DNA from 2 places in the Methylophilus sp. 'Pure River' genome. Region 1 is predicted to be linked to the other one. Evidence: predicted binding sites of a transcription regulator. Region 1 holds the regulator's gene; the other holds the start of a gene.
The links. The regulator sigma-54, encoded in region 1, starts transcription at its own class of promoters, with help from an activator protein. The targets are predictions, from matches to a motif close to TGGCACNNTTCCTGCT.
Positions count from the first base shown of each region.

Region 2: the regulator sigma-54 is predicted to act here: its motif matches at 4,637-4,652, upstream of ACIDE9_RS13875 (DUF2126 domain-containing protein).

Region 1 covers NZ_JBKOUE010000009.1:77,522-85,300, reverse strand. The annotation lists gene tyrS (tyrosine--tRNA ligase) at 1-1,162, shown strand, start outside; gene ACIDE9_RS11720 (RNA polymerase factor sigma-54) at 1,206-2,753, opposite strand; gene lptB (LPS export ABC transporter ATP-binding protein) at 2,760-3,506, opposite strand; gene lptA (lipopolysaccharide transport periplasmic protein LptA) at 3,518-4,174, opposite strand; gene lptC (LPS export ABC transporter periplasmic protein LptC) at 4,190-4,822, opposite strand; gene ACIDE9_RS11700 (KpsF/GutQ family sugar-phosphate isomerase) at 4,849-5,850, opposite strand; gene ACIDE9_RS11695 (cation:proton antiporter) at 6,081-7,779, shown strand, end outside.
Region 2 covers NZ_JBKOUE010000013.1:12,541-20,319, forward strand. The annotation lists gene ACIDE9_RS13855 (valine--tRNA ligase) at 1-1,914, opposite strand, end outside; gene ACIDE9_RS13860 (FAD-binding domain-containing protein) at 1,963-3,189, opposite strand; gene ACIDE9_RS13865 (NfeD family protein) at 3,253-3,690, shown strand; gene ACIDE9_RS13870 (SPFH domain-containing protein) at 3,726-4,571, shown strand; gene ACIDE9_RS13875 (DUF2126 domain-containing protein) at 4,693-7,779, shown strand, end outside.

The DNA of each region.
Region 1 (7,779 bases):
ACGCGGTGCCGATGAGTTATTAATTGAGCAGGAGCTGATTGAAAAGCTGAAAACCGGCAAGCCTTTACGTGTGAAAGCCGGGTTTGACCCGACCGCACCAGACTTGCATTTGGGTCACACCGTGCTGATTAACAAATTGCGCCAGTTGCAGGATCTGGGGCACCAGATTTTGTTCCTGATCGGAGATTTTACCGGCATGATCGGTGACCCGACGGGTAAAAGTACCACGCGTCCGCCGTTAACGGTTGAGCAGGTGAAGGCGAATGCCGATACCTATTCCGAACAGGTATTCAAGATTCTGGATCCGGCCAAAACCGAGATTGTGTTTAACTCCAAATGGTTAAGCGACCTCGGGGCGGCGGGCATGATCAAGCTGGCAGCCAGCCACACGGTGGCCCGTATGCTGGAGCGTGATGATTTCTCCAAACGCTTCAAAGGCAACCAGCCGATTGCGATTCATGAGTTCTTGTATCCATTGTTGCAAGGCTATGACTCTGTCGCGTTGCAGGCAGATTTGGAACTGGGTGGCACAGACCAGAAATTTAACCTGCTCATGGGCCGTGAGTTGCAAAAGCAGGCTGGCCAGTCACAGCAGTGTGTGCTGATGATGCCGCTGCTGGAAGGCCTGGACGGCGTCAACAAGATGTCCAAGTCTTTGGGTAATTACATTGGTATCAGCGAAGCGCCAGAGACGATTTTTGCCAAGATAATGTCTATTTCTGATGACCTGATGTGGCGTTACATTGACCTGCTGTCGTTTGCTACCCTGGAAACGATTGCCGAGTGGAAGGCGCAAGTAGCTGCTGGTGACAATCCGCGCAATATCAAGGTTGGATTTGCACAAGAAATCGTCGCCCGCTTTCACGGCCAGGCCGCGGCTGAAAAAGCCCTGCAGGACTTCCAGACACGTGCCAAAGGCGGTATTCCTGATGATGTGCCTGAGGTGGAAGTGGTGATTGATGGCGACAGCATAGGCATCAGCCAGTTACTGAAGCAGGCGGGCTTGGTGGAAAGCACCAGTGAAGCCATGCGTGCCGTGCAGCAAGGTGGGGTGAAACTGGATAGTGTGAAGGTCGACGACAAGAACTTGCCGCTGGCTAAAGGCGTGACTGTGGTGGCACAAGTGGGTAAACGCAAGTTTGCCAAAATCACCATTAAATAAAAAGCCTGTTAAACAAAAAGGCCGCAATTGCGGCCTTTTTGTTTTATAGCGATTTGCGTAAATTGGCTGGTGGAATATTCAGTGATTCGCGGTATTTGGCGATGGTGCGGCGTGCAACGACAATGCCTTGCTGCGCCAGAGTGTCCGTAATCTGGTTATCCGACAGTGGTTTTTTCGGATTCTCTTCGGCCACCATTTGCTTGATCAGGGCGCGAATCGCAGTGGCTGAGCAAGAGCCGCCTGCATCGGTCGCTACCGAGCTACCGAAGAAGTATTTCAACTCAAACACACCGCGCGGTGTAAGCATGTACTTATGCGTGGTGACCCGTGAAACCGTACTTTCGTGCAAGTCCAGCTCTTCGGCGATTTCGCGCAATACCAAAGGGCGCATGGCAATTTCGCCATGCTCAAAGAAGTTGCGTTGCCTGTCTACAATCGCCTGTGAGACGCGCAGGATGGTCGAAAAGCGCTGCTGGATATTCTTAATCATCCATTTCGCTTCCTGCATCTGGCTTTGCAGGTATTGGCCAGAGCTTTCACGGTTGCGCTTGAGAATATCCGCATAGAGCTGGTTGATGCGCAGCTTGGGAATCACGCCGTCATTGAGCGAGGCCATCCAGATGCCTTTGATTTTTTTGACCACCACATCGTGCTGAATAAAGTGGTCATGGCTAAAGCTGGCAAACTCGTTACCGGGTTTCGGGTTTTGCTGGCGAATCAGTTGCTGCGCACCTTTGAGCGCAGCTTCGTCGCAAGTGAGTACCTTGCGCAGTTTGACAAAGTCTTTGTTGGCCAGCAATGCCAGGTGGTCTTTGGCAATCGCCATTGCAATGCGCAGATAAGGCGTTTCAGGCGGCAGTACCTGCAGCTGTAGCAGGATGCATTCACGCAGGTCGCGTGCACCGACACCAATCGGATCCAAGTTCTGGATCAATTTCAGTGCCGTTTCCAGCTCCAGTAACTCGATTTCCAATTCTGGCGGCAACAGGTCGACAATCTCCTGTAAATCCTGCTCTAAATAACCATCATCGTTAATGCTGTCGAGCAAGAACTTCACCAGATCCATGTCCCGCTTAGACAGGTGTGCCAGTTGCATCTGGTTGATCAGGTGTTCGCGCAGGCTGATGTTGCTAGCATCCTGGCGGGAGAAGTCGCTATCTTCATCATCGAGGTTGTTGCGGCCTGCTTCATCCCAGTTGCTGGTGCTGCCAAACTCTTCATAGTCGTCCTCAAACTCGGGCGGTGAAAACTCTTCACTCAGATTGGCCTGCTCGCCTTCGTTGCCACCGAGCTCCTCGTGCAACTCTTCGCGCAAGGTCTCTGCTGGCGCGGTAATTTCTGTTTGCGTCGCGACATCAAACGAACTTGCATCGGGTAGCTCAGATTCTGCTGCCCCGGTTGCGGTGGGGGCGTTATCTTCAAATTCGCCCTCTTCACCATCGGCCATTTCCAGCAGCGGGTTTTCCTGCAGGATGGTTTCCAGCTCCTGGCTTAACTCCAGCGTCGACAACTGCAACAGCCGGATAGACTGCTGCAACTGCGGTGTGAGCGCCAGGTTTTGTGAGATGCGTAATTGCAGGTTTTGCTTCATAACTGGTTACAGCCTAAAATTCTTGCCCAGATAGACTTCACGTACGCCTTCGTTCTGAATGATCTCGTCTGGCGTGCCAGCGGCAAACACTGCGCCTTCATTGACGATATATGCCCGGTCACAAATGTCCAGGGTTTCACGCACGTTGTGGTCTGTAATCAAAATGCCGATATTCTGGCTGCTCAAGTAGCGGATAATTTTCTGGATCTCAATCACCGCAATTGGGTCAATCCCGGCAAACGGCTCATCCAGCAGGATGAACTTCGGATCGGTGGCCAGGCAGCGCGCAATCTCTACTCGGCGGCGCTCACCGCCCGACAGGCTCACGGCCTGGCTATGGCGGATATGCTGGATATGTAGTTGATCCAGTAAGGACTCCAGCCGCGCTTCGCGTTCTTCTTCTGTATAAGGGCGGGTTTCCAGAATCGATAAAATATTATCGGTCACTGTCATTTTGCGAAAAATGGACGCTTCTTGTGGCAGGTAAGCCAGTCCCATGCGCGCGCGCTCGTGCATGGGGGAATGGCTCACATCTGCGCCATTGAGTGTAATGCTGCCATCGTCCAGTGCGACCAGGCCAACAATCATATAAAAACTGGTGGTTTTACCCGCGCCATTGGGGCCGAGCAGACCAATCACTTCGCCGCTGTGTAGCTCTAGCGTGGTGTTTTTGACCACGGTGCGGCCCTGGTAAGCCTTTTTCAGGTGGCTGACACGTAAATGGTTATGATCTGGTGAAGCTGTTGTCTGCATAAGGCCGTTCTTTAAGGTTGCACTTTCGCGGGCTCATTATTGGCGTCGGCAGGTGCCGGTTCCACTTTGATTTGCAGTGAGCGGTTCATGCGCAGCCCTTGTTGCGAGGTTGGCTTGTTATCAATCACAGGCGGCGTGGTTTTGTTTTTGGGCTGAATGGTTGCTTTGACGCGGCTGCCAGCAGTGCCGTTTGGGTTGGCTTTGGTGCCACCAATCACTTCGGCGTACTCTGCATTGGCGTCATAACTGATGTAGTCGCCGGTGACGACGTCTTCACCACGTTTGACCCAGGCGTTGGTATATAGCTGTACCTTGTCCATGCGTGCGTTGTATTCAATACGCTGTCCACTGCCTTGCATCCATTCATCTTTGCCAGTGCGTTTTTGCTTGAATGTGGTCGGGTTGCCGGTACAGGTGCTGTGCTGAAAACCATCCTGGTCTTCACGCACAATCATTTTGTCGGCCTTGATTTGCAGGGTGCCCTGGTTGAGGATCACATTGCCCGTGTAAATGCTGATTTTTTTGGCATCATTCACCGTCACGGTGTCCGCTTCCAGCTCAATTGGCTGGTCACGGTCTGACTCTTCAGCCAGCACGCTGGTTGACCACTGCAGCAGTGCCCATAAGGTCAAGCAGGTGGCATAAAATAATGGCTTGTGCGTGTTCAACTCATTTCTCCAGAATCAACGACCCTTGTGATTGCCTTTTTTCGCCTTCGCTGCCGGGCTTGCAGTTTTGGCGACGACGGGTGGGCGTACATAATGTACATGTACCCGGTTAAATAATTGCATGGTGCCAGCTTTGTTATCAAAGCGCATGCCGGTGCCTGTAATCACGGTCGCCGGTAGCTGGCGGATGGTGACCGGTAAATCGGTATATGCCAGGTCTGTATCCGGCTCCAGTGTTAAATGCTCGGTCTGCAACTGCATTTCAGGTTTGGCCAGTGTGCCCTGGCGAACCACTTTGACCTGCTTGCTAAACTCGACCAGTTTACCATTGGCCGAGACTTTGCCATGCTGGCCATGAATTTGGGTGTAAGGTTTATCCTGCCCAAACTGGGTGAAGCGCGGGCGTTGTAACTCAGTGTAGTCGTTATCCGGAAAGTGGCGCATCTCTGCGGCGGCTAACACGTATTTGGTATTGCCAGTGGCGTCGGTACGCGTGCTGACAAAGTTATAAAGCATGTAGTCCGGATCGTGGCGGCTTAAGCGGCTCAGGCTCAGTGCCTGCTCCTGCACGGTCTGGTTAATCCAGAACGTCAGCAGCGCTAAAAACAGCATGAGCGCAATCGGCAATAAGATGGGGTGTTTAAGCATGTGGGAGTTCCAGAGCGCCAATCAACCTAAACGATTTTTGCCTTGAGTAAATCATGCATATTAAATGCGCCCACTAACTGCTGTTGCTCGTTCACTGCCATAAACCCGTTAATTTTATATTGCTCCATCAGGTTGACTGCTTCAACCGCCATTTGTTGCATGCCTAGCAAACGTGGCTGCGTATTCATCACGGTTTTGATCGATTGTTGCGTATCGGTGGCACCTTGCATAAACAGGCGGCGTAAATCGCCGTCGGTGAATACGCCGATCGGGTGTTGCGCGCTATCCACAATCGCTGTAAATCCCATGCCTTTGCTCGAAATCTGCGCAATGGCCTCCTGTACGGTGCCATCTTCGCTGATAGAGGGGATCGCATCCCCAGTACGCATGACATCTTTAATTCGTACCAGCAGCCGTCTGCCCAGGCTGCCACCTGGGTGTGACCGCGCAAAGTCCTCGGCAGTGAATTCGCGCAAGTCGAGCACGCAGAGCGCCAACGCATCGCCCAATGCCAGTGCAGCCGTCGTGCTGGCTGTGGGCGCCAGTCCTAGCGGGCAGGCCTCGTGGCTGACGGCAGCGCTTAAATGCACGTCTGACTCGCGCGACAGGGTGGAGTCTTCGCTACCGGTAATGCTCAGGATACGCGCGCCGATACGGCGAATGGCGGGCAAGATATTGATGATTTCATCACTCTCGCCGGAATTGGATAACGCAATCACCACATCTTCAGCCGTGATCATGCCCAGGTCGCCATGACTGGCTTCCGCTGGATGCATGAAGAAGGCCGGGGTGCCGGTGCTTGCCAGGGTGGCCGCAATTTTACCGCCGATATGGCCGGATTTACCCATGCCGGTGACGACGATGCGGCCGCGGCAGGCAAGAATCATGCTGACAGCCGCTTCAAACTCGCTGCCGATACGGTCGGCCAGTTGGCGGATTTCATCTGCCTCGTGCAGCAGTATGCCTCGTGCACGCGTCACGATGTCTGGACTTTTTACGAGGTGGACACCTGATTTTGCTGTGTTCATGGCGGGTTAGTATAGCAAGTGACGCCCCCGGCAAGAAAGCGAAACGCAGCTTTTTTACGGATTTTTTATTAGCGGGCACATTTTTTGCATAAAATAGTGTTTTATGGCAGGATGCATCATCCTGAAACACAACTGTTTCAGAATATATCACTGACGATGCGTCTTAATATATTGTTCGCTGGCTGGTACTACGTCTGCACGGCCTGACATTAATGCTTTAGAATTTTTGCATGTTTGATTCCCTGATCCACTTATTATTATTGCTTACCAGCTCGGTCTTCGCCGTCGGCTTATTCCGCATCCTGGGTTTGCCCGCGATGCTGGCTTACTTCATGATTGGCATTGTGCTCGGCCCGTACGCGCTTGGCTTGCTGGAGGACGAAGAGACTGGCCGCCAGGTGGCCGAGTTCGGTATTGTGTTCCTGATGTTTAGCATCGGCCTCGAGTTTAGCCTGCCTAAACTCTATGCCATGCGCAAAACCCTATTCGGTTTGGGTGGCGGCCAGGTTGTTTTAACGCTGTTGGCCAGCCTGGTACTGGGTAAGCTGGCCGGGCTGAGCCTGACTTCTGCGTTCATTATTGGTGCCGCCATCACCATGTCCTCGACCGCCATCGTTTCCAAAATCCTGATGGAACGGGTTGATTTAAACTCCAGGCATGGCCGTTTGAGTATCGGCGTGCTGCTGTTCCAGGACCTGGCGGTGATCCCGATTCTGGTGCTGATCCAGACCTTAGGCTCGCACAGCGATAACTGGCTCGATGTGCTGGGTCTGACCTTGTTCAAGTCCTCAATTCTGCTGTTCCTGCTGTTCAAGTTTGGTAAAAATATCCTCAACTTCTGGTTTGAACTGGTGGCCAAGCAGCGCTCACGTGAGCTGTTTGTACTGAATGTATTGATGGTGACTTTGTTGATGGCAGCCGCTACCAACTTTGTCGGCTTGTCATATGCCCTGGGCGCATTTGTGGCCGGGATGCTGATTTCAGAAACCAAATACCGCTACCAGGTGGAATCTGATATTGCGCCTTTCCGTGATATTTTGCTGGGGCTATTCTTTATCAGTGTCGGCATGTTGCTCAACGTGTCTGTGCTGGTTGAGCACATCGGGTTGATTGTGGTGCTGCTCGCCCTGTTCCTGTTATTCAAGATCGGCCTCATCGCACTGTTAACCAAGTTCTACGGTTTTGAAATGGGCGTAGGCGTGCGTACCGGGATCATTCTCGGTCAGGCGGGTGAGTTCAGCTTTGTGGTGCTGGCGCTGGGGTTGCAGACCAACCTGATTGATGGCGACTCCTTGCAACTAGTATTGTCTGTTGCTGTGTTATCCATGCTGGTCGCGCCGTTTATTATTCAAAAAAACGGGCGTATTGCGCGTGCACTGGTCAAGAGTTATAGCCGCAACAGCATCAAGGTGGTGGATACCATCCAGGAGCATAGTCAGGACCTGCGCGACCATGTGATCATTTGCGGCTATGGTCGTAGCGGCCAGTATCTGGGACGTTTTTTGCGCGAGGAAAATATCCCTTATGTCGCACTGGATATGGATGCCAGCCGTGTGCAAGAAGCGGCCTCAGCCGGTGAAAATGTGATTTATGGGGATGCCGGGCGGCGCTCTGTGTTGGAGGCTGCTGGCTTGGCCAGGGCCAAGGCTGTGATCATCAGTTACGCTGAAACACGCGGCACCATGAAGGTGTTGCATGTGATTCAAGAGCGCAACCCCAATCTGCCCGTGATTGTGCGTACGCACGATGACAGTGAAATGGATGCATTGAGAGATGCTGGTGCAGCCGAAGTGGTGCCGGAAATCCTGGAAGGCAGCCTGATGCTGGCTTCGCATGCACTGGTGACCTTAGGCGTCCCTCTTAACCGTGTCGTCAAACGCATTCGTCTGTTCCGTGAAGAACGTTACAAGATGTTCAAGGGCTACTTCC
Region 2 (7,779 bases), on a different contig from region 1:
GCCAGGTGAGGCCAGGCTGGCAAAGGTAAAGCGAAGTGCATCCGTGCCATACGCGGCGATGCCTTCTGGGAATTCCTTACGCGTGCGCTTCTCGATTTTCTCGGCATCTTTTGGATTCATCAGGCCGGTGGTGCGTTTTTTCAGCAGTGATTCCAGGTCGATACCGTCAATCAGATCTATCGGGTCCAGCACATTGCCTTTGGACTTGGACATTTTCTGGCCTTCCGCATCGCGGATCAGCCCGTGCACATAGACGTGCTTGAACGGGATTTTGCCGGTGATGTGCTTGGTCATCATGACCATGCGCGCTACCCAGAAGAAGATAATATCGAAACCGGTGACGAGCACCGATGATGGCAGGTATTGCTGTAAAGCCTGGTTTTGCGCGTCAATCGCGTCATTGCCCGTCCAGTCCAGGGTAGAGAATGGCCACAGGGCAGACGAGTACCAGGTATCCAGCACATCGTTATCACGTGTCAGGGCCCCGGTGTCACCGTCTTTAGCGGCCATGGCTTTTGCTTCAGCCTCATCGTGCGCCACATAGACTTTACCGTGTTCGCTATACCAGGCCGGGATTTGGTGACCCCACCACAGCTGGCGAGAAATACACCAGTCTTGAATGTTGTTCAGCCACTGGTTGTAAGTATTCACCCAGTTTTCCGGGTAAAACTTGATTTCGCCATTAGCAACCACTTCTAGCGCTTTTTCGGTGATGCTCTTGCCGTCATCTCCGGCTTTGCTCATTGCCACAAACCACTGGTCGGTGAGCATGGGCTCAATCACCACATTGGTGCGGTCGCCACGTGGCACTTTCAGTTTGTGTTTTTCCACTTTCACCAAGAAGCCGCCGGCTTCCAGGTCGGCCACAACTTGTTTGCGCGCAGCAAAACGCTCCAGCCCGACCAGGTTGGCTGGTAGGTTGATCGCTGCTTTGGCGCTGCCGTCAGTGGCGTAGACTTCAGCGCTTGCAGGCACAAAGCCTTGCAGGTTGAGGATGACGACTTTGTCCAGGCCCTGGCGTTGACCGACCATATTGTCGTTAAAGTCGTGGGCTGGCGTGACTTTTACCACGCCGGTACCAAATTCTTTGTCCACATACTCGTCGGCGATGACCGGAATTTCGCGGGAGCACAACGGAAGAGTGACATTTTTGCCAATCAGGTGTGCATAGCGCTCATCTTCCGGGTGCACCATCACGGCGACGTCGCCCAGCATGGTTTCCGGACGAGTTGTCGCCACGGTCAGTGAGCCTGAGCCATCTGCCAGTGGGTAATTGATGTGCCACATGGTGCCGTCTTCTTCTTCCTGGATAACTTCCAGGTCGGACACGGCCGTGCCCAGTTTCACATCCCAGTTAACTAATCTTTTTCCTCTGTAGATCAGGCCTTCGTTATAGAGGCGTACAAAGGTTTCGGTGACCACTTTGTTGAGGCCTGCGTCCATGGTGAAGCGCTCACGCTGCCAGTCAGGCGAGGTGCCCAGGCGACGCATCTGTTTGGTGATGGTGCCGCCGGAATATTCTTTCCACTCCCAGACCTTTTCCAGAAACTTTTCGCGACCCAGGTCATGGCGGCTCACGCCTTGTGCGTCGAGCTGGCGTTCCACCACAATTTGCGTGGCAATGCCTGCGTGGTCTGTGCCTGGTTGCCATAAGGTGTTGTCGCCACGCATGCGGTGGTAGCGGGTCAGTGCGTCCATGATGGTCTGGTTAAAGCCATGGCCCATGTGCAGCGTGCCGGTGACGTTGGGTGGAGGCAGCAAAATGCAGAAGTTATCCTGCACTTGCGGGTTCATGCCGGCGGCGTAAAAGCCTTTACCTTCCCAAAAAGCATACCATTGGCTTTCTATGGTTTTTGGGTCGAATGATTTTGCGAGTTCGCGGTTGGTTTGAGTGTTTGATGTCGGAGTATTCATGCGCGGGATTTTACCACGCCACACAGGCTCGCAGCGCAGGCGCAGGCGCTAGTTTGTGCAAAGGCCGCGCGTGACGGTGGGTTCTACCGCTTTCCAGTAGCGGCTGAAACGCATGAGTTGGTGGTCGCTTAACGGCGTTTCTGTCAAAACAGGCTCGGTGCGCCACTCAATATCAAGGCCTGCTGCTGCTTGTTTGAGTGCCTGTTGCGGGGTGTTTTGGGTGATGATGCGTCCCTGCGCCAGCCGCGCCAGTACTTGATTGGTCTGTCCTATCCAGATATCTACCCCTGGCATTTCAGCCAGGCAGTCAGCCATAAATTGCAAGCGCTTGAGTGGCCAGTGCTGGTACAGTGCCGGGTCGAATATAAATACAGCGGGCAGGTTAAAGGCGCATAGTGCATGCGTTGGTGACAGCATCTCGTCGTGTATCCATACCAGGCTCGCGACGCCTTTGGGCGTGGGTTCAGGCGGGTTCAGATGATGGACGGGTTTTTTTGCGACCACTGCATCAGTAAACAGTTGTTGGTGCAATTGTTCATAACTGCCTTCAAACGGGCAGGTGACCCGGCATTGCTGGCACCAGGATTCACCGCCAAACTTGATCAGGTTTTCTTTGTTAAAAAGATAAGGTTTATTACTGAAACTGGAGGCGATCCATTGCCAGGACAGATGGTTGGATGCCGTGTCGCCATCCAGTAGTTGTGTTTCAAACCAATCCGCAGCCTGTTGCCAGTCTACTTTGAGCCAATGCACGACATAAGCCGCAAACCACATGCGTGCGTGGTTGTGTACATAGCCATGTTGCTGCAATTGACGCACGATTTCATCCATGCATACCAGCCCGGTGAAGCCTTGTGCAATAAAGTCTGGCATGGGCCTATCGCCTAAGCCCACTTTGGGAGACTCCATGGGCTGCATGATAGCTTCACCAAACCGGTACCAGACCTGGCGGAAATAATCGCGGTAACTCAATTCGGCGGCGAGTTTGTGCGCGTGTTTGCCAAATCGTGCCCCCACGTCCGCCATGGTTTCTGGTAGCGACAGGCAGCCATGGCGCAGGTAGGGCGATAACCCGGTCACTGCGCCTGTGAGCTGGTTGCGGCTACGCGCGTAGTCTTCAGCGTCCACCGTCGATAGCCGTGCTAATGCAGACGCACGTCCGCCTTGCCAGGCCGGGGATAAGTCTGGCCCCGAGGCTTGCGGAAAATATTCCCTGATTTGCTGCAGGCGCGTGACGCGGTCTGCAGCGAGCGTGATGAGGGCTGGCGGGTTCATAGCGCACCATTTTGACACAACTAGTGATACCATGAGTTGCAATTTCGTTGGAAAGGTGCGCGAATGACGACATTATGGTGGTGGTGTGGGCTGGGGCTCATACTGCTGTGCATGGAAATGCTGTTAGGAACCCTGTATTTTTTGTGGCTAGGCATCGCTGCTTTGGTGATGGCGATGTTGTGCGCTGTTTTTACCGAGATGCCATTAGCGTTACAGGCATTGAACTACGCGGTGTTGTCTGCGGTTGCCCTCGGCGTGATGCGTAAGCTGGAAAAGCGTAAGCCTGCGTTACGTGTGGGCCAGGCACAAGGAGAAGAAATCGGTCGTGAAGGCATTGTGACGGTCGCGATTTCACCCCAGCAAGCAGGCAAGATACGCTTCAGCCAGGGGGTGCTAGGCAGCCGCGAGTGGGTGGCCTATGCCGATACTGCAATTGCCGAACAGCAAGCAGCGAAGATCGTTGCGGTAGAGGGTAACAGTTTGCGTGTGGTGCCTGTCTAGCCAGGCATTAACTTAATTGAATCAAGGGAGTAGTCATGACCGAAGTCAGTGTCATTGTGATCGTATTAGTAGTGATTGCCATCGTTAAAGGCGTGCGCATTGTGCCGCAGGGCGAGGAGTGGGTAGTTGAACGCCTGGGTAAGTTTGCCGGGATTTTAACGCCAGGGTTACATGTGATTAACCCAGTGTTGAGTACAGTCAGCTATAAAGTGACCACTAAAGATATTATCCTGGATGTGCCAGAGCAGGAAGTGATTACCCGCGATAACGCAGTGATTCTGGCCAATGCGGTAGCCTTTATCAAGGTGACTAATATTGAGCGCGCTGTATACGGGATTGAAAATTTCCGTGAGGCCATGCGCAATATGGTCCAAACCAGTTTGCGGTCTATCATTGGCGGCATGGATTTAAACCACGCATTGACCTCGCGTGACCGCATCAAGGCAGAGTTGAAAGAGGCGATTGCCGATGAGGCGCTGGATTGGGGGCTGACCGTGAAAAGCGTTGAGATTCAAGACATCAAGCCCTCTGCCAATATGCAGGATGCCATGGAGAGGCAAGCCGCTGCCGAGCGTGAGCGGGTGGCGGTGGTGACCGAGGCCGAAGGCGCCAAACAATCCCTGATTTTGAATGCAGAAGCGCGCCTGGAAGCGGCGCGCAAAGATGCAGAAGCGCAGATGGTCGGTGCCAAGGCGTCGGCCGAGGCGATCAAAATGATTACGGAAGCGGTGAAAGAAAATAACGCCTCGGCGACGTTCTTGCTCGGTGACCGCTATATTCAATCCCTGCAAAAAATGGCGGATTCCAATAACAGCAAAATCGTGGTCATGCCGGGTGATGTCGTCAGCGCTGTGAAAAGCCTGGTGGGTGGCGGCAAATAAGCCATCCCTCACTTTCGCCTGTTTCTTGTGTTTTCCAGCTGCGTCGAGGCCTGTTTGCCCGCAGCTGGCATATTTCCTGCATCTTCACTGCCTAAAATCATAATTCCTAAAAGGAGTGGCAGTGGCTATCCGTGTCGCTTTACATCACCGCACGCGTTATCAGTTCGACCGACTGGTCAATTTATCTCCACATGAAGTCCGCTTAAAGCCTGCCGCGCATGCGCGCACGCCTGTGCTGTCATATTCATTGACGGTGAATCCGGAAAAGCACTTTATCAATTGGCAGCAAGACCCTTACGGCAACTATATTGCCCGTTTTGTATTCCCCGAAATGGTGCGTGAGCTCGATTTTACGGTCGATTTGGTGGCAGACATGACCGTCATCAACCCGTTTGATTTCTTTGTGGAGAAGTATGCTGAGCACTTTCCATTCAGCTACACCGAGCAACAGGCGTTTGAACTGACCGCCTATTTGCAAGCGGAGCCCATGGGGCCTTTGCTCACGGAATGGATGGACGTCATACGCAGTGAGGTGGTGAAGCCGGAGGTTGGTATTGTCGATTTCTTGGTGGCTGTGAACCAGCGCCTGCAAGGGGCGATTGGTTACACCGTGCGCATGGAGCCAGGCATACAGACGCCGGAAGACACCTTGCAAAAACGTACGGGTTCCTGCCGTGACTCCGCCTGGTTGCTGGTGCAAGTGATGCGCCAGCTTGGCCTGGCGGCGCGCTTTGTTTCTGGCTACCTGATACAGCTAAAAGCTGATGTTGAGGCGCTGGATGGCCCCAGCGGCACGGATAAAGATTTTACCGACTTGCATGCCTGGACTGAAGTGTTCATCCCCGGCGCTGGTTGGGTCGGGCTGGACCCGACGTCCGGTTTGATGGCAGGCGAAGGGCATATTCCGCTGGCTTGCACGGCGTTACCATCTTCGGCCGCACCAGTGATGGGATTTACCGATGTCGCCGAAGTGACGTTTAGCCACGAGATGCGTGTCACCCGTATTCATGAAGATCCGCGTGTGACCAAGCCTTATAGCGAACAAGACTGGCAAGCCATTGTGAAGCTGGGCGAGCAGGTGGATAAACAACTGAACAAAATGGATGTGCGCCTGACGCAGGGCGGTGAGCCGACCTTTGTCTCGATTGATGATATGGATGGCGCGCAGTGGAACACCTTGGCGCTGGGGGAGCATAAGCGCCAACTGGCAGGAGATCTGGCATTGCGGCTCAAGGCCCAGTTCGCGTCTCACGGCTTTTTGCATTACGGCCAGGGCAAGTGGTATCCCGGTGAGCCGTTGCCGCGCTGGGCGATTAATATCTACTGGCGGCCTGATGGCAAGCCGGTATGGCGTGATGCCAGCCTGTTTTCTGCCGAAAGTGGTCAGGATGGCTACACTGCGAAACAGGCGCAGGCATTTGCGCGGCATCTGGCCGATATGCTGGGATTCCCGCCTGCCTGTGTGGTGCCTGCCTATGAAGATGTGTGGTCGCTGGCACAGCAAGAGCAGCAGTTGGCGCACAATATTGACCCGCTCAAGGCTGACTTGAAGGATGGTGCCGAGCGTAAACGGCTGGCCAATGTGCTGAACCAGGGTTTGGGATCGGTCGTCGGTTATGTCATGCCATTGAAGCCAATAGAGTCGCAAGTGGCCGGTGAGTGGCTGACCAGCAAGTGGCCATTGCGGCGCGAGCATCTCTATTTGCTGGCGGGCGATTCGCCCATGGGGTTGCGCTTGCCGCTTTCTTCATTGCCATGGCAACTGCCAGCGGAGATTGAACCGGAATTTGCGCTGGACTCGTTTACTGAGCAGGCGGCGCTGGGTGATGCCAAGGTGCCTAAGGTCAGGTTAAAACACAAAACAAGCCAGCCCACCGCGCGCGAAGTCATTCATACCGCCTTATGTGTGCAGGTCAGGCAAGGCCGCTTATATGTATTTATGCCACCGGTGACACGGCTGGAGGATTATCTGGATTTGCTGAGTGCCATTGAGCAGACCGCCAGTGACCTCAAGCTCAAGCTGTGGCTGGAGGGCTATACGCCACCGCGCGATAGTCGCCTGAAGTTACTCAGTGTGACACCAGACCCTGGCGTGATTGAAGTCAACATTCATCCGTCCAGCAGTTGGAAGGAACTGGTCGCGAATGTCAGCACCTTATATGAAGCGGCGCGTGTATGCCGGTTAGGCACAGAGAAATTCATGCTGGATGGCCGCCACACGGGGACGGGCGGTGGTAACCATGTGACGCTGGGCGGCGAAACAGCCGCCGACAGCCCGCTGTTAAGACGGCCGGATGTGTTGCGCAGCCTGATTACCTACTGGCAAAACCACCCTGCACTGTCTTATTTGTTTTCCGGTACATTTATTGGCCCCACCAGCCAGGCGCCGCGGGTGGATGAGGCGCGCGACGATAATTTGTACGAGCTGGGCATTGCTTTCCAGCAGATGGAGAAAATGCTGCCGCCGGGCAAAGAAAGTGCGCAGCCCTGGCTGGTCGACCGCTTGTTGCGGCATTTGCTGGTCGATTTGACCGGTAACACGCATCGCGCCGAGTTTTCTATCGACAAACTATATTCGCCAGATGGCCCGACCGGGCGGCTGGGGCTGGTGGAGTTCCGAGCGTTTGAAATGCCGCCGCATGCGCGCATGAGCCTGCTGCAAAGTTTGTTGTTACGTGCCCTGGTCGCACGCTTCTGGAAAACGCCTTATACCGGCAAGCTGGTGCATTGGGGCACTGAATTACATGACCGCTGGATGTTGCCACATTTTGTGGCACAGGATATGGCCGATGTGGTGGCCGACTTGCGTGCGGCAGGCTATGCCTTTGAGCAGCGCTGGTTTGAGCCGTTTGTCGAGTTCAGGTTTCCGCGTTATGGCACCGTGGCTTATCACGGCATAGAGCTGGAGCTGCGGCAGGCCATAGAGCCATGGAACGTGCTGGGGGAGGAGGTGTCTGGCGGCGGCACAGCGCGTTATGTGGACTCGTCCGTGGAGCGCATGCAGTTGCGTGTGCGTGGCCTGACGGACGGCCGACATGTGGTGACCTGCAATGGCCGTCCGTTGCCCTTGCAGGCAACCGGCAATGCGGGCGAGCATGTGGCAGGTATCCGCTTCCGCGCCTGGAACCCGTGGTCAGCCTTGCATCCGACCATCCCGGTACAAGCGCCTTTGGTGTTCGACCTGGTAGATACCTGGAGTGGCAAGTCA